2 regions of the Neisseria sp. P0021.S006 genome follow, and region 2 is predicted to be linked to the other one. Evidence: predicted binding sites of a transcription regulator. Region 2 holds the regulator's gene; the other holds the start of a gene.
What was found. Region 2 encodes sigma-54, which starts transcription at its own class of promoters, with help from an activator protein. Its sites were predicted from a motif close to CTGGCACGCTTCATGCTT; they were not measured.
Positions count from the first base shown of each region.

Region 1: ACTHUM_RS03575 (pilin) is a predicted target of sigma-54. The motif match lies at 2,068-2,085, and genes of this name have one in related genera.

Region 1 covers NZ_JBQCWZ010000010.1:7,544-10,917, reverse strand. Annotated here, with positions in the region: gene ACTHUM_RS03585 (Lrp/AsnC family transcriptional regulator) at 1-464, opposite strand, end outside; gene ACTHUM_RS03580 (pilin) at 855-1,313, opposite strand; gene ACTHUM_RS03575 (pilin) at 1,428-1,898, opposite strand; gene glnD ([protein-PII] uridylyltransferase) at 2,693-3,374, opposite strand, start outside.
Region 2 covers NZ_JBQCWZ010000002.1:24,015-27,388, reverse strand. Annotated here, with positions in the region: gene ACTHUM_RS00755 (AmpG family muropeptide MFS transporter) at 1-779, shown strand, start outside; gene hpf (ribosome hibernation-promoting factor, HPF/YfiA family) at 853-1,167, opposite strand; gene rpoN (RNA polymerase factor sigma-54) at 1,217-2,572, opposite strand; gene lptB (LPS export ABC transporter ATP-binding protein) at 2,738-3,374, opposite strand, start outside.

The DNA.
Region 1 (3,374 bases), on a different contig from region 2:
ACCAAAGGCAGAGCGGTCGTGTTTTTAATTTCTTTCAACACAAAACTCGATTGCGCATCTTGCACGCCGTGGTGCGAAAGCAGCGTGTCCAAAACAAAATGGGAAAACGCGTTCATATCGGTAAAAAAGGCATGGAGCAGATAGTCGGTTTCACCCGTTAAAGCAAAGCAGCTCAATACTTCAGGCCAAGCGCGGACAGATTCGGAAAAATCCTCACGCGCATCTTTTGCCTTGCTAATCGATACACGGATAAAAGCCTGCAAGCCCAAGCCCAAAGATACGGGAGAAAGCTGGGCCGCGTATTTTTGAATAATGCCCGCATCTTCAAGCTGTTTGAGACGGCGCAGACAGGGAGAAGGGGAGAGCGCCACCTTTTCAGAAAGCTCAACATTGCTCAACCGCCCGTTTTCCTGCAAAACCTGCAGAATCTTTAAATCTGTTTTATCTAAATTCAGATGAGGCATGATGTTTCTCCCAATGTAGGCAATGTATGTTTTAAAAATGAAAAATGCTTAAAAATAAAGACTTGTATGGTTAAATTATATATTGAGTTCAGATGGGCGACAAATTGTCTTATCAGGAGTGTTGCGAATTTGTTTTATGTAGTTGTGAAAAGATGAAGGCCGTCTGAAACTAATCAAGATAAAAGTTTTATGTCATATTAGGATTGGATATAAAGAGGCCGTCTGAAAATGATTTCAGACGGCATTTATTTTCGTAATGTGATGATTCAGGCTCTTAATGACCTTGTTTTGGAGAGTTTTGTTCTTTTGATTTGTTCGTTTTCCGCGTTTGTATTTGGCTTTGTTTGGGGGTTTTCTTCGCAATGTATTTTTGTGTTTTGGGAAATAAGCTTACAAGCTTTGTTTGCAGGATACGGGAAGGAAGTGTGTATCCATGGTGCCACCGCAAGACCAAATTGTTGTACCTTTAGTACTACCTGTTTTTGCAAAACTTGGTGTCAAGTGGATTTCGGTATTCTTCACAGGAACAGCGGCTTGATTACCGATGGCGGCAACAATAGTGCCATTATCTTCAATACGGACAATCTTTACATAGTTACCGACTTTATTGTCGTCTGAAGCGAGTTGCTTGATATTGAGGTCAAGCGGCAAGCTGCCTTTATCCGCATAGGCTTCTTCGACGTAGCTTTTCATACTGCCTGCCAGCATAATGCCTTCTGCTACTTGTGCTCTGGCAACATAGTTTTGGTATGCGGGAAGAGCTGCTACTGCCAAAATGCCGATGATGCCGATAACAATCATCAACTCAATCAGGCTAAAGCCGGTTTGGGCGTTGCGTAGTTTTTTCATTTTTTGAGTATGTCGTTTTCTTATTTTTATTTTATAAAGCAAATCCCATAATTATTATGGGATTTGCTTTGAGTCGAATATCTTTTGTTAGATATTTAAATTAGATTAGCTAGCTTATTTTTTCGCAGCTGGGCGGCAAGAAGAAGGTAAGAATTTTGTATCTACACCTTTGGTTTTTCCTGGAGTACAAGTCCAAGTGAAGGAGCCTTTGGAGTTTGCTGCTTTATTAGTAATTTCGGGCGATAGAGAAATAGTTGCATTTTGGATATCTTTATTTACATCTTTATCTTTCATTGTTGCTGTCAGAACACCATCAGCTACATTAACTTTAGCAACGTATTTACCTTTAATATCAGTAGCCGCTGCAATACCTGCCGCTTTATTGTCTTTAGGCCAGTCACCTTTATCTGCATAGTATTCGACAATAGCAGACTTTTGACCTTCCATCAAAGTGATGGCTTCAGAAACTTGGGCACGTGCAGTGTAGTCTTGGTATGCAGGCAGGGCGATAACTGCCAAGATGCCGATAATCGCGATGACGATCATCAATTCGATCAGGGTAAAACCTTTTTGGATTGCTTTCATTGATTAAAACTCCAGTTTGAAAGTGTGAATAATTATGTTTAATTTAAGTAAAAAGTCCGTAATGTGCTTGGCACTATGTATTATGAGTAAACCATAAAGTAAGAAGGAATATACAGCTTCCGTCGGGCTTGCTGCTTTGAGGCTTGGGCCTTATCGGACGTGTTGTTTCAAGCAGTCTGTGTGCCAAGTGCGCAAAATTGATTAAAAAATTTATTTTTTATTTTTTGTTTATTGTTTTTATTGGGTTTATTTTTTAATTTTTAAGTTTTATGAGGTTTTGTTTGAAAGTTTCAGGATTTTAAGGAAATAGGGGGTTGACGTTTTTTGTCAGTTTTGTGTTTTTTGTGACAGGAAAGGGAGATAAGTTTGGGTGTGTGACGTTTTTTGTCAGAAATTAAGCTTGTTTAATAATATGTTAATTGATTTAGATGGGCGGTATCTTTATGGATTAATCGGTAAGTTTAATATTTTTTTATTTTATTTTTTTGTTTTTTATAGGTTTTATTTTGTATGCGTATTTTGTTTGAATACGGATAAGGAGAAAATTTGGAAGGAAGGATTTTTAAAGAGGGTTTGGTGTAATAGATGAATGAAAATTTGTTATTGGAATTATATTCATTTGAGTTATGATTTTGGAATGTAGTTTTATGTCAGAAGGAAGTTTTGGTTCGCATTTTAAGGCTTTGGATTTCTTGAGTGTTTTAGAAGGGTATATTCAGGATGTTTATATGTTTGGATGTGATTAGGGTGAGCAAAAATGCTCACCCTATGTTTTTAAGATGTTCAGACAGCCTTTATGGGGTCAAGACTTCGATCAATGCCTGTTTTAGGGTGTTTTGGGTTTGCGGGTCTTGGAGGGATGGGCTGTAGGTGATGAAGCTGTCCTCAATGCGCTGATCCAAGGTGGTGATTTTGGCGTAGCGCAGACTGATGTTGTGTGCGAAGAAGGTCTCGGCGATGTCGGCGAGGAGATGGGGGCGGTTGACGGCGGTGATGTCTATGGTGTGCCAGCCGGGATAATCTTCTTCGGGGGTGATGATTACGGTAGGCGGAATAGGAATATGGCGGATGCGGCGGCTGATGTGCGGGCGGCCGCTTTGTTTTTGGACGGTGGTATTGCCGTGGATGAAGCTGTTGAGTTCGGCTTCGAGTGCGCTTTGGCGGTCGGGATATTCTTCGGGCGGGAGATTGTCGGGAAGTTGCAGGATAAAGGTGTCGAGGATGTAGTCGTGCTCGGTAATGAAGGCGCGGGCGGCTTGGATGTCGAAACGGTGGCTGCTGAAGATGCGGCAGAGGCGTGCGAAGAGGCGGTCGCCATTGGGCATGAACACCATGACTTGAAGGCTGTTGCTTTGGGGAAGGATACGGCTGCGGACGGCCGGACTTTGGGTGTCGTAGGCGAGGTTTGCGGTGTGCCAGAGGATTTCCCGTGTCTGATGGCGGACGTAGTATGCGCTGCCGAGGATGCGGCGGAGT
Region 2 (3,374 bases):
GCTTGATTTTGGCCGACTTGATGCCTTGGCACAACGTATTCATCATTACTGCACTATTTATGCTGCCCGGTCTGCTGATGACCTTGTTTTTAGCTAAAGAGCCTGACATTCCACCATCTGTGTCGCGTACATTTGCCCAAACAGTCTCTGACCCTTTCAGTGAGTTCTTCTCCCGCAAAGGAATCAAACAGGCCATATTGGTATTGCTGTTTATCTTTCTCTACAAACTGGGCGACAGCATGGCCACTTCTTTGGCTACACCTTTTTATCTGGACATAGGCTTCAGCAAAACCGACATCGGCCTCATCGCCAAAAATGCCGGTTTATGGCCTGCTGTCATTGCCGGTATTGTAGGCGGTATTTGGATGATAAAGCTCGGTATCAATAGAGCTTTGTGGATTTTCGGCGTGGCGCAATGGGTTACTATTCTAGGCTTTGCTTGGTTGGCAAATTTTGGCAAGTTTGAAACCATCACACTGACAGAGCAAATGATGCTTGCGGCCGTGATTGGGGCAGAAGCAGCGGGCGTAGGTCTGGGTACAGCGGCGTTTGTTGCCTACATGGCTCGTGAAACCAATCCTGCATTTACGGCCACACAATTAGCCCTCTTTACCAGCCTGTCAGCCGTTCCACGTACATTTATCAATGCTTCGGCAGGCTATCTGATTGAAGCGATGGGCTACTTCAATTTCTACTGGCTGTGTTTCGCTTTGGGCATACCGGGCATGTTGCTGCTGTTTAAAGTGGCACCGTGGAATGGTGAAAAAGTGAGTAACTAGATTGCCAGTCTAAAACATCTAGCAAAACAAAAGGCCGTCTGAATATTCAGACGGCCTTTATCATACAAAAACTTTATTCGGCAGCAGGTTTGACAGTACTGCGGACATCGCCGCTTTTTTCTTTATGTTTCAAAACAGCGCGGTCGAGTTTGTCCATCAAAACATCAATCGCGGCATACATATCCTGTTCAATCGCTTCAACGTGCAAATCTTTGCCTGCCAAATGCACATCGGCTTCGGCTTTCTGGCTGACTTTTTCCACCGAGAGCGTGATGGTCACGGAAATGATGTTGTCGGCGTGGCGACTGATTCGTGCCAACTTGTCGGAAACGTAGTTTTTGATGGCTTCGGTAACATCAAAATTCAGACCGGTGATTTTCAGATTCATGATACAGCTCCTTCGGTTGGTTAGTCCGTCAAAACGGATCGGAATATATCTACTCGGTAAATTTTCGTTTGTGTGCCGGTGGGATGTCTAATGATTCTCTATATTTAGCAACTGTACGTCTGGCAATTTCAATGCCGCGTTGTTTTAATAATTTGACGAGGGTCTCGTCCGAATAGGGTTTGCTGCTGTCTTCACTTTCAATCAACTGGCTCAATACGGCTTTGATTGCGCCTTGGCTGAACCCTTCGCCATCATCATCGGCATTGACTGCCTGTGTGAAGAAATAGCGTAACGCAAACAGGCCGCGCGGGCAAGACAAATATTTCTGATTGGCGGCACGCGAGATGGTACTTTCCGCCAAACCCAATTCGGCGGCGGCATCTTTCATCAGCATGGGAGACAGGCCGATTTCTCCGAAGATGAAAAAATCTTCCTGATTTTTGACGATATACTCGGCAAGGCGGAGGACAGTGCTTTTACGCAGCTCCAAAGAATCAATGCGCTGCTTGGCTTCGTTGATTTTTTCCTTCCACTCCGGTGCGCCCTCTTCCTCTGATTTCATCAGGTCGCAATATTCCTGATTGAGCTGCAGCTTCGGCCAAGCCGCTTCGTTGCTGATGACTTCCCAGCCGTCCTTGCCCTCTTTGACCCAAACGTCAGGCTGAATATAAGGCGTAGGCGTGGCAGAGGCGAAGCCGTAGGCTGGATAGGGATTGAGCCCGGCAATCATATCGAGCGCGGCTTCTATGGTTTTGCTGTCGGTATCGGGATAAAGTTTGCGGAAACGCAGAACGTTTTGTTTGCGGTTTTTGCCTAAGTCTTGAAGCGAACTTTGCACCAAATGCGCGGCCATTTGTCGGGCAGGAGAAGCCGGCAAACGCATTAACTGCAACATAAGCGACTCGGTCAAATCCGCCGCCGCCACGCCGGGCGGCTCAAAGGTTTGCAATACATCCAGCGCGTTTTGCAGGGCTTCTTCGTCCAGCATCCATTCCAACGGCGTGTGGTCGATAATTTCTTCGAGGCTGTCGGTGAGGTAGCCTTGTTCGTCCAAAAAATCAATCAAGACGTGAACATAGGCCGCTTCCACTTGCGAGAGCGGATGCTCGCACACTTGGGCATGCAGATAGTGTTTGAAATCCTCTTCTTCGGCGATGTTGCTCCAAATATCTTCGGCATCGTCGCCGCTCAACTGCTGACCTGCGCGCGGCATGGTTACCGCACGGTTGAGCCCGCTATCGGCAAATTCATCGCTTTCCGGACGCTCAAGCAGAGGATTGTCTGACAACCAGTCTTCCACTTCGCGCTCAAGCTCAAGACCCGACATCTGCAAGATGCGCAGAGACTGTTGCAGCCGCTGGTTGAGCTGCTGGGTCTGTTTGAGTTTAAGGACGAGTGAAGACATAGTGTTTAATTCGAAATGTATGGATAGTTTTTCAGACGGCCTTTATACGGCAGGCCGTCTGAAAGATTAGTTTATCGGTATTATATTTGTATTTTTAGTGATTATTCCAATATTTATAGCCGCCCTCAATTGAAATGAGGGTCTCATATACCGTCAAATATGCATTCAATATTTGAAATTTTCACCCAAATAAACCGAACGGACTTGTTCATTGTTGACTAAATCATCCGGCTTGCCTGAAGCCAATACCGTACCGTCGCTGATGATGTAGGCACGGTCGCAGATGCTGAGGGTTTCGCGCACGTTGTGGTCGGTAATCAATACGCCGATACCGCGTGATTTGAGGAACTCGATGATTTTCTGAATATCGATGACGGCAATCGGGTCAACGCCGGCAAAAGGTTCGTCCAACAAAATGAAACGCGGCTGCATGGCCAACACGCGCGCGATTTCGACACGGCGGCGTTCGCCACCGGACAAGGACGGCGCAGGGTTGTTGCGCAGGCGCTCAATATTCAAATCTGCCAACAGTTTTTCAAGTTCGGCATCGATGCGGCTTTTGTCCTTCATGCTGATTTCCAAAATGGCGCGGATATTTTGTTCCACGGTCATTTTGCGGAAAATCGAGGCCTCCTGCGGCAGATAGCCAACGCCGAGGCGGGCGCGTTCGTGAATGGGCAGGTGGCGCAATTCTTGGCCGTCCAACATTACGCTGCCTGCATCGGCGGCAATCAGGCCGACTATCATGTAAAAGCTGGTGGTCTTACCCGCGCCGTTGGGGCCGAGCAGGCCGATGACTTCG